Regions from separate parts of the Phycicoccus sp. Soil803 genome, predicted to be linked through region 1. Evidence: riboswitches for the same ligand, from Rfam matches in the RefSeq annotation. Region 1 holds a riboswitch; the other holds the start of a gene.
The links. A riboswitch is a leader RNA that binds a small molecule or an ion and turns the genes downstream of it on or off. The one in region 1 is predicted to bind thiamine pyrophosphate.
Positions count from the first base shown of each region.

Region 2: another riboswitch for thiamine pyrophosphate. It lies ahead of ASG95_RS01945 (ECF transporter S component); the one in region 1 lies ahead of thiE (thiamine phosphate synthase).

Region 1 covers NZ_LMST01000001.1:1,642,258-1,652,143, reverse strand. Annotated here, with positions in the region: gene ASG95_RS07555 (APC family permease) at 1-1,017, opposite strand, end outside; TPP riboswitch at 2,107-2,217, shown strand; gene thiE (thiamine phosphate synthase) at 2,186-2,911, shown strand; gene thiO (glycine oxidase ThiO) at 2,887-4,065, shown strand; gene thiS (sulfur carrier protein ThiS) at 4,062-4,262, shown strand; gene ASG95_RS07535 (thiazole synthase) at 4,297-5,097, shown strand; gene ASG95_RS07530 (thiamine phosphate synthase) at 5,094-5,798, shown strand; gene thiD (bifunctional hydroxymethylpyrimidine kinase/phosphomethylpyrimidine kinase) at 5,795-6,646, shown strand; gene thiC (phosphomethylpyrimidine synthase ThiC) at 6,678-8,408, shown strand; gene ASG95_RS07515 (LacI family DNA-binding transcriptional regulator) at 9,276-9,886, opposite strand, start outside.
Region 2 covers NZ_LMST01000001.1:414,290-424,175, reverse strand. Annotated here, with positions in the region: gene ASG95_RS01965 (elongation factor G-like protein EF-G2) at 1-176, opposite strand, end outside; gene ASG95_RS01960 (hypothetical protein) at 240-1,256, opposite strand; gene ASG95_RS20650 (C39 family peptidase) at 1,474-2,238, opposite strand; gene ASG95_RS01950 (ATP-binding cassette domain-containing protein) at 2,469-4,637, opposite strand; gene ASG95_RS01945 (ECF transporter S component) at 4,729-5,406, opposite strand; TPP riboswitch at 5,494-5,596, opposite strand; gene ASG95_RS01940 (DUF4235 domain-containing protein) at 5,702-5,980, shown strand; gene hutI (imidazolonepropionase) at 5,988-7,151, opposite strand; gene ASG95_RS01930 (formimidoylglutamate deiminase) at 7,148-8,473, opposite strand; gene ASG95_RS01925 (allantoate amidohydrolase) at 8,470-9,678, opposite strand; gene ASG95_RS01920 (aminoacyl-tRNA deacylase) at 9,858-9,886, shown strand, end outside.

The DNA.
Region 1 (9,886 bases):
CACTAGGCCTGACGCAGGCAGCATGCCGTCACGCGCCATGCTGAAGGCGTGGCGAACAGCTCCGGCCATGAACGCCGTCCCACCGAGCAGAGTGATGCAGGCGATCACGACGAGGTACACGTTGCTGCCCGCGTCGCCGAGCGCAGACGTCATAACGTCCGAGACGGGGGTGCCGTTGGTGTTGATCGTTGCGCGATCAGGAATGGCCGTGAGGATCGCCACGATGAACAGCAGGCCAGCCACGAACGTCACCGCCCAGGCTCCGAGGACGGCACGCGGCGCCTTGCGATGGGCGTCGACGGTTTCCTCGCCGAGAGTGCCGCCATTCTCGAATGAATAGATAACCCAGAGAGAGACGAAGATGCCACCGCCGAGGAAGTTCTTGAGCCATCCAGAACCATCGGCCGACGTGCCGAGGGTGTCGTTGATGATGCTCAAGGGTTGGTGGTTGGGCGCGAGGAGCATGACCAGCAGCGTGATGACGAAGAAGACGCCCATCTCGAGCGCGACACCGTACTTGTTGAGACGACCGAGGATCGTGATGCCGCCGGCATTGGCGAGGAACGCAACAGCAAGACACACGGCGGCCATGGCCACGACCTGGCCCTCAGTGCCTTCAATTCCAAGCAGGGGGACGATCGAGGCCGGTAGGACGAAGTAGTAGCCCGTGAGGGTGAAGATCACGCCGAAGAGGTAGATCCAGCCGACCCACCAGCCGACTCTTCGGCCTCCGAGGATGGCCGACCACTGATACACCGCTCCGGCATAGGGGTAGTGGGAGGCGAGCTCCGCCCAGAGCAGTGACAGGACGCCCCACGACAGGCCAACGATGATCCAGCCCCAGAGCATCGTTCCCCCGCTGACGCCAAGGGAAAATCCAAAGAGGCTGAAGAGGCCTGCTGCTGCACCGACACCGGAGTAGGTGATCGCCAGATTTCCGAAGGTGGTCAGTGTGCGAGCAAGGCTGCGGTGCCGCTGATCTTGGCCACCGGACTCAAGCGGGGCTGTCTCCGACATGTTCACTCCTTCAGGCGCGCATGGGTCTCTGTGTACGCGCCGTCGGCTTCGCTGCCTATGGCGTCGTGAGATGCGTAGAGATTAATGAACATTTGTTAATGGCGCAAGAGTCCTGTGAAGGTTTTGTTTTCGCTGCGGGGCACCCCTCGTCAAGCGCAGCCGGGGTGCCGATGCGGTCGCGACGACCGATAAGCGACGGGGCGCGCTGGAAATCTTTGAGCGCGACCCGGCGCTGTCACTGTGACGACCATGGCGGTCGTCGCCGTCGCGGAGGCCGCCTCGGCGGCATTCAAACAGCCGCCGACGACTGACCTGCCCCCGCCGGGTTCATCGCAGCGCCCTCGGCATCAACACCGACCCTTCGTCGGAATGAGACGCGCAATCGGGTGCATGGGGTGCTTGGAGTGCATGTGCGGGCTCGGGGTGCGATGGGGACACAGGCCGAACGGTCACATAGCAAGACACCCTGTCCAGCCTGTAGCGTTTTCGCAGGTCGGACAGGGTGCCAGTGACGTGGAGCTGAGGGGATTCGAACCCTGGCCTTCTCATTGCGGAGGCTTCCAATGGCCAACGCAATTGGATTCGCTGTGCTCCACAAGGCAATACCTCAGTGCATCTGATGCGCTCCGTCTCGTTGCGGGAGCACAACCGGGGCACAAGCCGAGAAGGCGCGACACGCGAGCCTGTCCTACAGGATGCGCGAGGGCTTCACAGACCGGCGACAGGTTGCGTCACGCGGCCTGAGTCGCCGAGATGAGCAGCGACCTTTTTAGGGACGGTGGCAGGTCAAGGATGCGAACCTTCGAAATGTCGCGATGGATCTACAGACCAACGCGTGCCCACCGCTCACCTGCTACCTACGCTCCCTAGCGAACTTCGCTGCGAATTCGCTACAGACCCTCGGCGACAACCGAACCCGGATCACGTCAGTCGGACACCACTACACGGATTCCCGTCGGGAATCTCATTGCAGGAACTTGGGGGCGCAAGTGAGGCACACGTAGAGCTTCCGAGGCAGCCAGCGAGCACCGCTTGCCCAGGATCCGGACCAGGGGCCGCACCCTCACGACCGTGTGGGCTAAGGTCGGACACGTCCTTCACGGGAGTCCGGTGCACCGGGCTGAGAGGGGGCTAACGCAGCCCCGACCGTCCAAACCTGATCCGGATCATGCCGGCGCAGGGAGTCGGGAGTCTGATGACCGCAACTTCGGTGCCCAATGCTCATCGCCATCGGCGGCCACCACTGGCCATACCGCGTCTCCATCTCATCACTGACACCCGAACGGGTCGCGACCCGCTGCCGGTGGTGCGTGCCGCCCTTGCGGCGAGCGACGCGTGTGGCCAGCGGATCGCCGTTCAGGTCCGGGCGAAGCAGGCCACCGAACGTGAGGTGGTGGACCTGACGCGGCGGGTGCTGTTGCTGGCCCGCCCCGCCGGCGCCCTGGTGCTCGTCAACGACCGTCTTGACCTTGCAATGGCGGCAAGCGCTGATGGGGTCCACCTCGGGGCGGACGACCTGCCGATCGAGGACGCCACAAGACTCTGCAGTCCCGGCATGGTGATCGGTGGAACCGCGCGACACCCGCAGGCCGCGGCCGACGCCGGTCGGGCCGGAGCGGCCTACCTCGGCGTCGGGCCGGTCTTCGCCACGGCGACGAAGAAGGGCCTCCCCACCCCGTTCGGGGTGGCGGGGCTGCGTACGGTCGCCTCCGGTTCACCCCTTCCCGTGATCGCCATCGGTGGCGTCAATGCCACGAACATCGCCGACCTCATGGGTGCCGGCGCCCACGGAGTTGCCGTCGTCACGGCGGTGTCCGACGAGGCCGACCCGCAGGCAGCCACCGCACGGCTGCTCGACGCCATGACCCCATGGGCTGGGAGACGCCGCGCATGAGCGCCCCGCGGCCCACCGTGTGTGTCTTGGGCGCTGGCGTCATCGGTCTGAGCATCGCGTGGCAGCTCGCCGAATCCGGTTGCCGCGTAACGCTTTTCGATCCGAACCCTGCCTGTGGCGCCACTCATGCGGCAGCCGGGATGCTGGCGCCGGTCAGCGAGAGCGGCTACGGCGAGACCGAGGTGCTCGGGCTCGGGCTGGAGTCGTTGCGCAGGTGGCCCAGGTTCGCCGCGGACCTGGAGCAGGCGGCAGAGCAACCGGTGGGGCTGCGCCGACACGGCACCATCCTGGTCGCCCACGACGCGGATGACGCCCGCGAGCTGAGCCGCTTCGCCGAGCTCACTGCGCGCCAAGGGCTCCCCACTGAGCTGCTGACCGGGCGGGCCGCACGCGCACTGGAGCCGGCCTTGTCGCCGAGGACGGTGGCAGGGCTGGAGGTGCCCGGGGACCACAGCGTCGACACCCGCGCGCTGACCCGCGCCCTGCTGGTCACCACGGCACGCGCTGGCGTTGTCCTGCACCGCAGCCCCGCAGTCCCAGTGGTGCGCGACGGGCGTGCGGTCGCGGTCACCCGCGCAGGGGACGGGTCACACCACCCCTGTGACGTCGTCGTCGTCGCGGCCGGTGCCGACTCGAGCCTTCTCCCGGGGCTGCCGCCAGGCACCGTGCCGCCGGTCCGCCCCGTCAAGGGCCAGATCCTGCGCCTGCGCGGCGCGGCAGGTCTGGTGCGACTCACCGTGCGCGCTCGAGTAGCGGGTGAGCAGGTCTACCTGGTTCCCCGGGCCGGCGGCGAGCTCGTCGTCGGCGCCACTACCGAGGACATCGGACCCGACACCCGAATCACCGTGGGCGGTGTGCACGACCTGCTGCGCGCAGCCACCACTGTTGTGCCCGAGGTCAGGGAGCTCGAACTGGCCGAAGCCTGCGCACGGCTGCGCCCGAGCAGCGCGGACAACCTTCCCCTGATCGGCGCGACATCGGTGTCGGGCTTGCTCGTGGCGACCGGGCACTACCGCGGCGGGATCCTGATGGCTCCCGCCACCGCGGCGGCCGTTGCCGACCTCGTGCACGGCCGCGCCTGCTCGCAGGCGGCGGCCGCCTGCTCCCCCGCCCGGTTCCTGCCCCGACCCGTCGCCCAGGAGGCCACCCGATGATGATCGTGCTCAACGGCAAGCCAGCCGCAACACCAGCCGAAAGCACGCTCGCCGACCTCGTCACGGCGATGCAGCTACCCGGGCGTGGCATCGCCCTCGCCCTCGACGGCGAGGTCGTCCACCGTCACGCCTGGCCCACCACGCACCTGACCGAGCAGTCCCGGGTCGAGGTCGTCACCGCGATGCAGGGAGGCTGAGGTGGCCAAGGTCCGATTCGGCGGTCCGCCGGACATCGCAGCAGACAACCGCAACGACCATCCTGACGACGACGTGCTGATCCTTGGTGGTGAACGCCTGGGCTCCCGGCTCCTACTCGGCACGGGAGGCGCCTCGAGCCTCAGTGCGCTCGAAGGCGCGATCCGGGCCTCGGGCACCGAACTCGTCACCGTGGCCATGCGACGCGTGCCGTCCACCGGCACGGGCGGCCTGCTCGACCTGCTGGACGCGTGCGGGGTCCGAGTCCTGCCCAACACCGCGGGCTGCTACACGGCACGGGACGCGGTGCTCACCGCGCACCTGGGCCGCGAGGCGCTCGAGACGTCATGGGTCAAGCTGGAGGTGATCGCCGACGACCGCACCCTCCTGCCCGATGCCGTCGAGCTCCTCGACGCCGCCGAACGGCTGGTCGCCGATGGATTCATCGTGCTGCCCTACACCACCGACGACCCGGTGCTGGCACGCCGACTGGCTGACGTGGGCTGCGCCGCAGTGATGCCCTTGGGGTCCCCGATCGGCAGTGGACTGGGCATCCGCAACCCGCACGCGATCGAGATGATCCGCGATGCCGTCGAGGTCCCGGTGGTCCTGGACGCCGGTGTCGGGACCGCATCGGACGCCGCCCTGGCGATGGAGCTGGGGTGCGACGCCGTGCTGGTGGCCAGCGCGGTGACCCGGGCCGAAAACCCGACGGCGATGGCGGCGGCGATGGGGCATGCGGTGCGCGGGGGTCGGCTGGCCAGGCTGGCCGGACGGATCCCGCGACGCTACCTGGCCCAGGCGTCGTCCTCCTTCGAGGGCCTGGTCGGGGGATGAGGCCCCCGACCGGTCGGGCGAGCGTCCCCGTGCCCCGCGTGCTGCTCCTCACCGACGGCCGCTCCATGCGCGACAGCCGCGCGCTGGCGGTCACCGTTGCAGCCGCGCTCGATGCCGGCATGGACGGAGTGGTGATCCGCGAACGTCAGCTCGCGCCGGGCCGCCGCCGGGCACTGGGTCAGCAGGTCCGCGCTGCGGCCCAGGCCGCCGGCTCCTCTGCAGCGCTGCTGTGGGCCGCGCCATTGCCCAACCAGCCGCGACTGGCCGGCGGGAGTCCAGGACCGGGCCCCGATGCGATGACAGCCGATCTGTTGGACGGGGTGCACCTGCGCGCCCGTGACCCCTTCCCGCACGGGGAGCGTCCGGCCCTCGTCGGCCGGTCCTGCCACGCCGAGGACGACCTGCGCCATGCCGCGAACGAGGGATGCGACTACGTCACGCTCTCACCCGTCGCCGCGAGCGGCTCCAAGCCCGGGTACGGACCCGCCCTCGGTGTCGACGGCGTGCGCGCCCTGCTTACACGCGCGGCATACCTCAACCCCGGTGCACCACGGGTGCTGGCCCTGGGCGGGGTCGAGCCCGGCGCAGCTCACCAGTGGCTCGAGGCCGGCGCCCACGGCGTCGCGGTCATGGGCACCGTCATGCGGGCGAACGACCCAGCAAACGTCGCAGCACGGCTCGTCGCCGAGGTGATCGGATGAGCACTCCGGCGGTGGCGCTCACGATCGCCGGCTCGGACAGCGGCGGCGGCGCCGGGATCCAGGCCGACCTGGCGACCTTCGCCGCCTTCGGGGTGCACGGCACGAGCGCAGTCACGGCGATCACCGTGCAGGACACGACCGCGGTGCACGCGGTGCACCCGACGCCCGCGGCGATTGTCGTGGCCCAGGTACGGGCGGTGCTCGCCGACCTGCCCGTCGCCGCCGTCAAGACCGGGATGCTCGGCGACGCTGGCACAGTGCGGGCGGTGGCTGAGCTCGCCGCGGCAGGTCTGCTGCCCCGCCTCGTGATCGACCCGGTGCTCGTCGCCACCAGCGGCGACCGGCTGACCAGCGATGCGGCCGCCAGCGTGCTGGCCCGCGAGCTGCTGCCCCACGCGCTCCTGGTCACGCCCAACACCGATGAGGCTGCAACGCTGTTAGGGACCACGCGAGCCGCCAGCAGCGCCGAGCAGCGGGCGCACGCACTCGCGCTGCTCGCCTTCGGCCCGACCGCGGTCGTCGTGACTGGCCGGGTCGACGGCGACCACCGGGTCGACGTCCTCGCGCATCGCGAGCAGACCGTCGAGCTGCGCGCCCGGTCGATTCCCACCGCGAACGACCACGGCACGGGCTGCACCTTCGCCGCAGCCGCGGCCGCTGCCCTGGCGCGTGGCGCGGACGTGCCCACCGCGGTCGAGCTGGCCCGCGACTTCGTCCGTGGCGCCCTGGTCGCGGCGGCGGGCTGGCGGATGGGGCGCGGGCCAGGTCCCGTCAGCCATCTTCTCCTCGGCCCGGCCACTGTCCCGATCACCCCAATCCCGATCCCCACCAACGTCCCAACACCCTGATTCCGATCATCACCGACCACCGGAGGAAACCATGAGCACCACCGCCCGCACCAAGATCTACGTCGAAGGCAGCCGCGCCGACCTGTCGGTGCCGTTCACCGAGATCGCGCTCTCGGACTCCACCGGCCCCGGCGGCCTGCCTGTGCCCAACCCGCCACACCGGCTCTACGACACCTCAGGCCCCGGCAGCGTCCCCGAGGAGGGCCTCCCGCCGCTGCGAGCGAACTGGGTGGCCGCCCGGGGTGACGTCCAGGAGTACACCGGGCGCCAACGCACCCTCGCTGACGACGGTCGCGGAGCCGTCCGGCGCGGAGCTGCATCAGCCGAGTGGCGAGGCGAACGCCAGCCCACCCTGCGCGCCAAGCCTGACCGCAAGGTGACGCAGATGCACTACGCCCGGCAGGGCACGGTGACGCCCGAGATGGAGTTCGTCGCCCTGCGCGAGAACTGCGACGTCGAGCTGGTCCGCACCGAGGTGGCCGCCGGCCGGGCCATCATCCCCGCCAACGTCAACCACCCCGAGAGCGAACCGATGGTCATCGGCCGCGCCTTCCTGGTGAAGGTCAACGCCAACATCGGCAACTCGGCCGTGACCAGCTCCATCGCCGAAGAGGTCGACAAGCTCACCTGGGCTACCAAGTGGGGCGCCGACACCGTGATGGACCTGTCCACCGGCGAGGACATCCACACCACGCGGGAGTGGATCGTGCGCAACTCCCCCGTCCCGATCGGCACCGTCCCGATCTACCAGGCACTGGAGAAGGTCGACGGTGAGGCACACCAGCTGTCGTGGGAGGTGTTCCGCGACACCGTCATCGAACAAGCTGAGCAAGGCGTCGACTACATGACCATCCACGCCGGCGTGCTCCTGAGGTACGTGCCCATGACGGCACGGCGGATCACCGGCATCGTCAGCCGCGGCGGGGCCATCATGGCCGGGTGGTGCCTGGCCCACCACGAGGAGAACTTTCTCTACACCCACTTCGACGAGCTCTGCGAGATCTTCGCTCAGTACGACATCGCGTTCAGCCTGGGCGACGGCCTGCGCCCCGGATGCACCGCCGACGCCAACGACGACGCGCAACTGTCCGAGCTGCGCACCCTCGCCGAGCTGACGCAGCGCGCCTGGAAGCACGACGTGCAGGTGATGGTGGAGGGTCCCGGCCACGTGCCGCTCAACCTGGTCAAGGAGAACGTCGACCTGCAGCAGGAGTGGTGCCATGGCGCGCCGTTCTACACCCTCGGCCCGCTCGCCACCGACATCGCCCCCGGCTACGACCACATCACCTCCGCCATCGGAGCGTCGCACATCGCCTGGCACGGCACCGCCATGCTCTGCTACGTCACCCCGAAGGAGCACCTCGGCCTGCCCAACCGCGACGACGTCAAAACCGGTGTCATCACCTACAAGATCGCCGCCCACGCCGCCGACCTCGCCAAGGGCCACCCAGGGGCACGCGACTGGGACGACACCCTGTCCAAGGCGCGCTTCGAGTTCCGTTGGGAGGACCAGTTCAACCTCTCCCTCGACCCCGACACGGCCCGCGCCTTCCACGACGAGACCCTGCCCGCCGAGCCCGCCAAGACCGCCCACTTCTGCTCCATGTGCGGACCAAAATTCTGCTCCATGCGGATCAGCCAGGACGTGCGCCAGTACGCCGCCGAGCAAGGCCTTGACGGCCAGGACCCCATCGCCAAGGGTCTGGAGGACAAGTCCCGCGAGTTCGTCGAGCTCGGCGCCTCGGTCTACCTCACACCGTGAACAAAACGACCCGTTCGAGTTCGTACCCAGCGCAGCCAACGAACACGCGCGCCGGGCAACGCGCGCCTCGATCGCGCCGTCATCGTGGCGCGCCCACCGCCTGACCCTCTGTATGTGTTCAGCTGAGGTCGATCCCGGCTCGGCGAACCGTGAACGCACTTCTCCATGCCTACGCCACCGGACAGGACGAGACGGCCCGCGGACGAATCCAGTCGGCAGCCCGGAGGTTCAGTGAACGCCGCATCCAGGACAGGACCGCAGGGCCAAATTCCTCACCAGTTCCGCAGCGACACACGTAGAAGGCCCCTCGCCCGCTAGCTGACCCGCTCATTGCGAATGCGGCCAAGGGCCGATGTACGGAATGGGGGCGTGCTCAAGCCAGGACTAGTGGGCGGCTGCAGTGCGGGGCCACGCCCGGGGGCACAACCGGGGCACAAGCCAGTAGTTTCAGGTGCCGGCGAAGGTTGAGGCACGAGCGGAAGCACGGGGCTCCCGAGGCCCTCTGGCCTGCGCATGCGTCCATGACGAAAGATCGGAAGTTCGGTGGTTGGACCCGCCCTTGGCCACCAGCCAAGCCGCCGGGCGGAGTCGTTCCTCAAGGGCCTTGCGGGGGGAACCACGCCGCACGAATCCACAGCTCGGCCCGGCCTGCTGCCCGGAGCCAACCACTACGTGACGAAGCCGTTCAGGAGCGCTCACATCACCGCCCTCGTCGCGCATCATCTCGTCGGGCGCCCCCTCTTGCCGCCGCCGCGTGATCACTTCCCGACCTTGCGGACTGAGAACCCAAGGTTTACCACGGGGACGTCCGGCAGACCCTTGTTCGACCATCCGCCTGACTTGAAGGGGCCCTTTCGTGCGAAGTTGTCATGCCACGCGGCGAGGCCCGACCGAGCCTCGCTCGATGAGTTTGATCGGAAACCGCCGATTTGCGACCGCACCGCCTCCTCCCGCGATGCGTGACAGCAGCAAGCGACAGGCCGCCACCCCGATCTCGTAGGTCGGCTGGGCGACAACGGTCAGCCCCGGACTCACAACGTCCGCCCACTCGGCGTCGTCGAAGCCGAGCAAAGACACATCCTCCGGGCATCGAACCTTCGCTCGCGACAGGGCGCGCAATGCCCCCAACGACTGCGTCGCGTCGAACGCGAGGATCGCTGTTGGACGGTCCTTCAGCGCCAACAGCCGGGCCGTCTCCGCCTCGCCGTCCTCACGTCGAGGACCGCCCGAGGAGATCAGTTCCGGCCGGATCGTGACTCCTGCCGCCACCATCGCATCACCGAACCCAGCCGCGCGAGCGCCGACCATGGTGGCCGACGCCCGCTCAACGCCACCAACGTCGGGTCGCAGTATCCGTTCCAACATCGCGTGCGTCCCACCCGTCACGATTGCGATGTCTCGGTGGCCGCGGGCCAGCAGATGTTCAGTAGCGACCCGTGCAGCCTTCCGGTCGTCGATGCCGACCGAGTCGGTCCGCA
Region 2 (9,886 bases), 1.2 Mb from region 1:
GTCAGGGACTGCGTGGCGGCGAGATCGCCCCCTTCACGAGCGCGGCGGCCCGGGATCCGGGCCGCCACGAGCTGGTCGAACAGTGCCGTCTTGCCGGCCCCGCTCGCTCCCACCAGGACCACGTTGCGGATCTGGTCCGGTGAGGACGGACCCGCGGCGTCGCTGACACGGTTCATGAGGTCACCTTGCTCCGGTCGCCCACGCGCCGCAAGGGGTCTCGGCCCGGTGGCGGCACGGGATCAGTCGGCAGAGCTCGTGGTGGCGGGGCGCACCGTCGACGGCCCTCTGGGCTGCGGCTGGGGAGAGCGCTGCGGACAGCCGCCCATGATCGAGCTGGGGAGGCTGAAGATCCTCAGTGACGTGGTCCTGGCCGCCTTGTCGATGGCGGCGTCGAGCGTCACCACCCTGTCGTCCGCGACGAAGTAGTACTGCGCATCGGTGATGCGGACGGTGTTCCCCGTCGCTCGGTCGAGGTAGAAGGACCCGTGTCCGTCGGTGGGATACACGATGCCTGAGGGCGTGATGTCGGGCGCGCTCTGAAGCCCGTGGTCGGTCGGCAGCCGGAGCACGAGATGCGCCGGCTTGGTCAGCGAGGGTGCGAACCAGAGCTCGGTGTACGGCGCGGAGTCGTCGGAGTTGTCGTTGGTGTAGGCCACACTGCCGTCGTCACCGAAGGTGACCATCACCCGACCGTTGAAGCGGCTCAGCCCGGCCGGAGGGTCCTTCTCCTGCAGGGTCCGGGTGTCGTAGAGCCGCCGGGTCCAGTTGCCCATGGTCAGCATCAGGTCGTCACCGAGGAAGCGGACACCGTTGACGTAGCCGGTGTAGGCGTCCCGCACGGTGCCCGTCTCCAGGTCGGCTACCTTCACGGTCCGTTCGCCGCCGGGTCCGGTGCCCTGGACCCACGCACCGATGCCCTCGTGCACGACGGGCGCGTCGAGCGGGCTGACGTAGGGGTTTCCCGCGGCGTCGGTCTCGTTGTCACCGAGGTGACGGTTGGTCCCGGACGCCAAGTCGTAGAGGTAGATGGCAAAGTCGTCGAAGCTCTCCAGGCCGTGGGTCTCCACCCAGAGAACGTGCTCGCCGTCGAAGCCTCCTGCCGCCTGGTAGGTCGCCGAGCCCTTGAACCGTCGGATGACTCGCTGCTCTCCCGTGCGGACGTTCCACATCGACGCACCGTTGAACCTGCTGCCTCGCTCTTCCGTGAACATCCAGCCCTCGGGCGACACCGGCGCGTGGGCCACGATGTCCCGCACGCCGGCCGACTTCGGCGGTGACCATCGCTGAGCCATCGTCCGGGCGAGCGACACCGACGGCTCGAGTTCGCAGACGGCTGAGCCCTCCCACCAGGGCGCCCCAGCGACATCGGTCGAGGCGGTCGTCGTGGCGGGCGTCGGGTCGGTGGGCGCGGGGCCGCTGGGCGTGCAAGCCCCTAGGGCCGTCGGAACGGTCAGGAACGACGCTGCCAAGCGCCTACCAGACATAGCCCCGTCCGGCGTTGATCGTCGCCAGCTTCGTGGCGGCGAGCGTTGAATACTCGGGCACACCACTCCCCCAGCTGACCTGGCTGGAGTGAGCCGAGTCTTCGTAGGTGATCGAGGACCCCGAGCTTGAGTAGCCGAACATGGTGTACCAGTGGAAGATCGTGCGATCGCGTGGATGTCCGACCAGGTGGTAGGCCGAACTGCTGGTCTCCCACGCATCGCCGATGACCGGGTCGGCGGCGGAGATGTCGGCCACGGCGCGAGTCTTGAAGTTCGCGATCACTGTCGACGTGGCCGACCCATAGCCCACCGGGTAGTAGCGCAGAGAGCTATTGCGAAGGTGGTAGTTGAGCACGTCGGGCACCGGGTATCCGGTCTTGGCCGTCGAGACGTTGGCGTTGACTCCTGACCAGGCCGTGCCGTCACCGGTTGTGCGCAGCTGCGTGGCCACCGTGGACTGGCTCGCGGAGATGCCCAGATGTGCAAGCGCCTCCGACACTGCGGCCGGCCCGCAGTAGTAGCTGGTGATCTGGTCCTGCTGCTTGCCAGCCATCGAGTGGGCAGCCGGCGGCTGACTCCCAGGATCCACCACGGTGGGAAGCTTCCCGATCCGCGTTCCATGCACTCGTCCAACGGCCGCAGCGAATTTTGTTGCCTCGCCCTCGACCGCCCATTGCGGCAAGGCCAAGTGTGGGTCGCTGTCGGTTCCCTTGTCCGGAGCGACCAGCGTCGACCGGTCGGGGTTGGGCGCCACGGACTGGTCAGCCCATGCCACCCCCTGCATCGACAGGCTCGCGCCCCCCGCCACGACCACAGCACAGACTATCTTCCTGACCATACCTACCCCCCATATGAACATTACTGGAAATAAACACACACAATGCCAGCCATGTGCATATAGGTCAACAGATAGATACAGAGATAGTCAGGGCGTCGAACTGGGTCCAGCATGCTCGCCAACACGCGCAAGGAGCGGCGGGCCCCTCAGCGGACGAGGACCGCCACCGCGAGGGGGACCAGGCTGGCGGCGACCACGAGCCAGTCGGCCCGTCGCCACGGCGCGGGTGCAGCCCAGGTGCGCCGGTATGCCGTGGCGAAACCTCGCGAGTCCATCGCCACCGCGAGCGCCGCCGCGGACTGCAACGACCGGACCAGCATCCCCAGGGTCAGCGCCCACAGCTCGGCGAGGACCGAGCGCGGGGAACGCGCCGTGGCGCCGATCCCGCGCACCCGGCGGGCCCGCGCGATCTCCGACCAGATCTCCCCGAAGGTGTGCACCCGCTGCAACGCGGCCGCTACGGCCACGACGGGGCGGGCCGGGAGACGGAGCCGTTGCCCCAGGTGGTCACCGAGGGCGTCGGCGTCGACGTGCTGGATCAGCACCGCCGAGGGCAGCACGATGATCAGCACCCGCAGCCCCGCCGTGAACGCGGTGCCACCCTCGTGGCCTCCGAGCAGCCAGGTGGACCACGCCACCGAGAGGGCGCCGAGCACCCCGGGACCGAGCCGCAGGAGCACGCCGCGCAGCCGACCGGTGGGGACCGGTCCCCGGCCCGGCGCCCAGAGCGCGATCACCGCGAGCACGGCCTGCACGGACAGGACCAGCAGGCTGGTGGACCACCGCGGCGAGACGACCCCCGCAGGGATCGCCAGGCTCGCGCCAGCCAACAGCGACAGCGGACCCGCGCGGGCCACCAGCGGGCGACGGCGGACCGGTGCCGGTGGCGGCTGAACGGGTCGCTCGATCACCGTGACCGCGTCCGCCCGCGTGGTCACGGCGTCGTCGTGCGTGGTCAGCACGATCGCCGCCCCCGTGTCTCGCAACCCCTCGACAATGCCCATGACGGCAGCCCAGGTCAGCCGGTCCTGACCGACGGTGGCCTCGTCGGCACAGACCAGGGCTGGCTGGTGGACCACTGCGGACGCGACCGCCAGCCGACGCTGCTCCCCGCCCGAGAGGTGTCGGGGGTCGGCCTGCTCCAGATGAGACAGACCGAGGTGCGCCAGCAGAGCCCGGGCCCGCACCCGCGCCTCGGACTCGACCAGCCCCACAGCCCGGGACGTGGTCATCACCTCGTCGAGCACGGTGTGGCTGACGATGGTGGAGCTGGCCCACTGCGGCACCCAGGCCACCCGGCGGGCCAGGTCGATCGTGCCCAGTTCGCGTGGGTCGCGCTGCCCGTCGACCGCCAGGTCGGGCCGTAGCCGCACCTCCCCACCCTGCCGACGCAGCAGCCCGGCCAGCGCCAACAGGAGGGTCGACTTGCCGGCACCGCTGGGGCCCACCAGCGCGTGCACCTGCCCGGCGCGGGCCTGGAACCACTGGTCCTGCACCGCGACCGTGGTGCGGGTCGAGCCGTCGAGCGCCCGCACCGACCTTCTGATGGTGACGTCTGCCGCGTCGAGGGTCAGCACGTTGGCGCCCGTCGACGACGGCTCGAACACCCCAGCAGGTATGCCGCGTGGTTGCGGATCGGGGAACCCGGGCACCCAGATGCCCTGGGCGGCAAGGGACTCCCCGTGCAGGGCGAGCACCGAAGCAGGCTCGCCGTCCGCCACGACCCGACCCGTGGGGTCGAGGACAACCAGCCGGTCGACGAGGTCGAGCCACGGGCCGAGCCGGTGCTCGACGACGACCGTCGTCAGCCCGCGGGACCTGGTGACCTCGTCGACCGTGCGCCGGACCGACTCCGCGTTCACCGGGTCGAGCATCGCGGTGGGTTCGTCGAGCAACAGGACGGCAGGCTCGAGGGCGAGCGCTCCCGCGAGGGCGAGCCGTTGCTGCTCACCCCCGGACAGTGCGAACGTCGGGGTGTCCTGCGGCATCGTGAGGTCGACCGCGCCCAGCGCAGCGGCGACGCGCGCGGGCATGTCCGCACGCGGCATGCCGATGTTCTCGAGGCCGAAGGCCACGTCCCGTCCGACGGTCGCCGAGACGATGCCCGCACCGGGCTCCTGGAGGACGAGACCGACATCGCCGGCCCGGGTCCCCGGGACGGCGCCGTCGAGCAGCACGGTGCCGCCGCGCTCACCCGAGTCGGCGACCTCGAGCACGCCCGCCAGCGCTCGCAGCAGCGTGGACTTGCCCGAACCGCTGGGGCCGACGAGCAGGACCCGTTGGCCGGGCGGGGTGTCGAGGTCGAGTCCGGGGATGACCGGGTCGCGACGGCCGTAGGGCCGCCAGGTCAGTCCCCGGACCTCGAGCTGACCCCGGCGCCCCGACGGGGCGCCGGGACCGGGGTGGTCAGACAGCGTGTGACTCCCGGGCTTCCTGCCCTGCGGGGAAGGCGCCCAGGGCGCCAGCTCGGGCCAGCCCTCGCGTCAGCAGCCACCCGAGGCCACCGGCGATGATCGCGCCCGCGACGGTGAGGATGCCGGCGTAGGCGAGCTTGTAGCCCAGGTCCCAGTCGGTCCACCACGTCTGCCACTCGTAGAGAGCTTCCAGCGGTGCGGAGAGGGCGCCGGCGAGGAGTGCGGCACCGAGGCCGAACGCGGCATACCCGAGGAGCAGGAAGGCGATCTCCGCGCCGAGACCCTGCAAGATCCCCGAGACGAGGGTGGTGAAACCCCACTTGGTGCCGGGAAGCATCGAGACGAGGGCCGCCACGACCTCGCAGAGCAGGGCGGAGCCCGGGCGGCGGATGACCAGGCCGCCCACGACCCCGGCCATCAACCAGGGCGCGCCCGTGATGCCCTGCAGCGGCGGGAAGAGGGCCTCGAGCCCCGCGGCCGGTGCGGTGTAGGCCAGACCCCAGGCCCAGTAGGCGACGCCGAACGCGGCGCCGAGGAAGGAGACCGTCAGGAGGTCGACGGTCCGCCAACCCCAGAGCTGCCCGCTGGCGCGGATGCTCCCGCGACGTGGCTCGGTGGAGGTGGACGAGGTGCTGCCGGCCGAGGCGGCCGGGGTGTTGGTGGTGCTCATGTTTTCTTCTCCCGTGGGATCCGGTGGATACCTCGGGGAGACAGCTGCCGGGAGAGGAGCACCTGTGGTGGCGCACTCGCCCGACAGGTGTCTGAGATCTCGACTCCCTACGCCGGTGCGAACCGGATCAGGTGTGAGGGTCTGCGGTCTCCCGCACTCTCAGCGCTTGCGCGCTCCCCTGTCGTTACGCGTCGAAGACTACTCCACGATGTGACAGGGTGGAGGCGCAGGTCAGCAGCAGTTTGCCGCGGCCGGGACAGCGGTCGGCAGGCGATCGGAACGGGAGAGGTGCGACATGGGACCACTGGTGTGGCGAGTGCTCGGGACCGGGTCGGCGGTGCTCGCCGGCGTCATCGCCAACAAGGTGGTCACCACGGTCTGGAAGAAGGCCGGCCGGGACGCCGTCGTCGACCCGCGCGACCCGCGGACGCCATGGAAGGACGCCATCGCGTTCGCGGCGCTGACCGGTCTCGCGGTCGGGGCGGCCAAGGTGATCGTGACCCGGAAGGCGGCCCAGTACTACCAGAAGTCGGCCGGCCACCTCCCCAAGGCCATGCAGGAGGGCGACGCCTGACGCGTCGCTAGAGGTCGAGCGCCCGGGCGATCGGGACCCCGGCGCGGTAGGACAGGTGCACGTGCGACGGCGCGTCGAGCACGGTCAGGTCAGCGCGCGCCCCGACCTCGATGCGACCGATGTCGGTGCGCCGCAACGACTTCGCCGAGCCGACGGTCGCCGCGAGCACGGCCTGACCCGGCGTCAGGCCCATCTCGCGCACGGCGAGCGCGATGACGAACGGCATCGACGACGAGTAGCAGGTGCCCGGGTTGCAGTCGGTCGCGAGGGCGATCGACACCCCGGCCCGCAGCAGGGCCGCCGCGTCCGGGTACGGCGAGCGGGTCGAGAACTCGACCCCCGGCAGCAGGGTCGCCACCGTCGTGTCCGCCGCTCCGGCGAGTGCCTCGACGTCCGCGTCGGACAGGTAGGTGCAGTGGTCGACGCTGGCCGCCCCCAGCTCGACGGCGAGGCGCACGCCGGGTCCGTGGCCGAGCTGGTTGCCGTGCACGCGCAGCTCGAGCCCTGCGTGCCGTCCGGCGACGAGGACGGCCAGCGCCTCGTCCTCGGTGAAGGCGTGCGCGGAGTGCGGCTCGCAGAAGACGTCGACCCACCTCGCGTGCGGAGCCGCTGCTTCCAGCATCGGCCCCGTGAGCAGCTCCAGGTATGCCGCGCGGTCACCCGCGTACTCGCGGGGCACCACGTGGGCGCCGAGGAACGTGGTCTCAGGGGTGAACTCGCGGGCGATGCGCAGCGCCCGCGCCTCGTCCTGGACGGTCAGCCCGTAGCCGCTCTTGATCTCGACGGTCGTCGTGCCCTGGGCGCGCATCTCCTCCACGCGGGCAGCGACGAGGGACCGCAGCTCGTCGTCCGAGGCGTCTCGGGTCGCCGCGACGGAGACCCCGATCCCGCCCCCGTCGTAGGGCGTGCCGGCCATGCGGGCGGCGAACTCGTCACCGCGGTCGCCGGCGAACACCAGGTGCGCGTGGGAGTCGACGAAGCCGGGCAGTACCGCGCGACCCTCCACGTCGACGGCGCGGTCGGCCGCCGGCGCCTCCGACGACGAGCCGACCCAGACGATCCGGTCGTCCTCCACGACGACTGCAGCACCGTGACGCAGCCCCAGGCCGTCGGGGGTGGTCCCGTCGCAGGTGACGAGCTCGCCGATGCCGGTGACGACGGTGCTGCTCACTGGTGGTCCCTGACGTCGGACAGCGCCTTGCCGAGCATGGCCGCCACGTCACCGAGCCGGTGGCGGCCGGACTCGACCACCACCTGCCCGCCGACGACGACGGTGTCGACATCGGATCGGGTTGCGCTGTAGAGGATCTGGCCCGCCTTGGCACCCGCGGTGTTGACCGTGTCGGTACGCACGACGACGAAGTCGGCGGCGGCGCCGTCGGCGATGAGCCCGGCGTCCTGCCACCCGAGGCTGCGGTAGCCGTCCACCGAGGCGGCGGCCATCAGCTCGTCGGGGGTGAAGCGGCCGCGCTCGTTGCTGGCCAGTCGCTCGTGCATCTCCAGCCCCCTGACCTCCTCGAACGGGTCGATCACGGCGTGCTGGTCGGAGCCGAGCGACAGCCGGGCCCCGGCCTCCGCCAACGCACGGGCCGGGCCGATGCCGTCCGCGAGGTCGCGCTCGGTCGTGGGGCAGAAGCACGCGGTCGACGACGACCGACCGAGCAGCTGGATGTCGTGGTCGGACAGGTGGGTGGCGTGGACCGCGCTGAACCGGTCGCCCAGGAGTCCCGCCTCGTCGAGCAGCCCGGTGGGGGTGGCGCCGTAGAACATCTGGGTGGCCAGGTTCTCAGCCGGCTGCTCGCTCACGTGGGCGTGCACGATCCGACCGCGGGTGACCTCGGCCATCGCGCGCAGGTCGTCGCGGGGCACGGCGCGCACCGAGTGGACCGCCGCCCCGATGCGGGTGGTCGCGTCGGGGCTGAGCGCGGCGACGCGGGCCGCCCACCGGTCGACGTCCCCGTCGGTGAAGCGCCGCTGCACGTCGTCGAGGGGCAGGTGCCCGTCGCCAGACAGGCCACCGGCGAGGTAGCAGGTGTCGAGCAGCGTCAGCCGCAGGCCGGCCTCGCGGGCGGCCTCGATGACTGCCGACCCCATCGCGTTGGGGTCGGCGTAGGGCCGCCCTGCCAGGTCGTGGTGCAGGTAGTGGAACTCCCCGACCACGGTGGTGCCGGACAGCACCATCTCGGCGAAGACCGCCCGGGCGAGGGCGAGGTAGGTGTCCGGCGTGAGGTGCCGCGTGACGGCATACATCTGCTGGCGCCAGGTCCAGAAGTTGCCGCCGTCGCCGTGGGTGCGGCCGCGCAGCGCGCGGTGGAAGGCGTGGCTGTGCGCGTTGGCCAGCCCGGGCAGGACCACCCCGTGCAGGCGGACGTCACCGGCCTCCGCCCTCGCGCGGCGGTGCACCCCCGCGAAGACGCCGTCGACGACGTCGAACCGCACATCGGTCGCCAGTCCCGTGGGCAGCCAGGCGTGCTCCGCCCAGTAGGTCGTCATGCTGCGTCCCCGGCGAGGTCCTCGAGCACCGCGGTGAGGGCCGCGACCCCTTCGAGGCAGTCGGACGTCTCGGCGAACTCCTCCGGGGAGTGCGAGACGCCGGTGGGGTTGCGGACGAAGAGCATGGCGGTCGGGATGCCGGCGTTCGCGAGGATGCCGGCGTCGTGCCCGGCCCCCGTCCCGAGCACCGGTATGCCGCCGAGCCGGGTGCCCAGCCGCGCGCTCAGCGAGGTGTCGAACGGCGTGGACGGGGTCCAGGACTCCTGCGTGATCTTGCCGCCCGACTGCTCGACCATCGCGGTGATGTCGGAGACCGCGCGACGGACCGCGCGCGGGCTGGCGCCCCGGGCGTCGAGCCAGCCGGTCACGGCGCTGGGGATCGCGTTGACGCCACCAGGAGTCACCGCGACCTTGCCGATGGTGGCGACGCACCCGTGGGTGATGGCGGCCTCGCGGGCGGCGAGCACCGCAGCGGCATACCCGAGCATCGCGTCGTGCCGGTCCTCGAGCCTGGTCGTGCCCGCGTGGTTGGCCTCGCCGGCGAAGTCGAGCCGCCACCGCCCGTGCGGCCAGATGTCGCTGCCGACCGCGATGGGGTGGTCGAGGTCGATGAGCCCACGGCCCTGCTCGACGTGCAGCTCGACGAAGCTGCCGATCCGCCGCAGCGCGTCGTCGTCCCGACCGATCTGGTGCGGGTCGCGCCCGGCCGCCTTGAGCGCGTCGGCCATCGTCGTGCCGTCGGCGTCGGTGAGGCTGCGCGCGCGGCGCGCGGTCATGGCTCCGGTGATGACACGTGAGCCGGCGCAGGCGACCCCGAACCGGGCACCTTCCTCGTCGACGAAGTTGACGACACCGATCGGCCTGGAGGGCTGGAACCCGTTGGCCTGCAACGCGTCCACCGCCGCGAGGGCGCTGACGACCCCGAGCGGGCCGTCGAAGGCGCCACCGTCCGGCACGCTGTCGAGGTGGGAGCCCGTGACGACGCCCTTGTCCCCCTTGGCCGCGGCCGAGTCAGGGTCTCCCCACCACGCCCACTGGTTGCCCATCCGGTCCTCGGTGAGGTCGAGCCCGCGCGCCGCGCACTCCCCCGCGAACCACTCGCGCAGGTCGTGGTCCTCGCGGGTCCACGCGAACCGGCGGTAGCCGCCGCTCTGGGCGCTGCGTCCGACCGGATGCAGGTCAGACCACATCGACTCGAAGCTCACGGTGTCCTCTCAGCTCTGCCGCGCCGACGGCGAGGTCCACTCGACGCTCTGCTCAACCGGCACCGAGACCATTCCACACCAGGGACCGCCGTCGCACGGCAGGACTCCGGGCATTGCGTCTCGGATTCCAGACCGGTGCCCGGCAGACGCAACCTGCGCCGGGAACCTAGCATGGCGACATGACCCAGGACACCGGCTCCGACCCCAC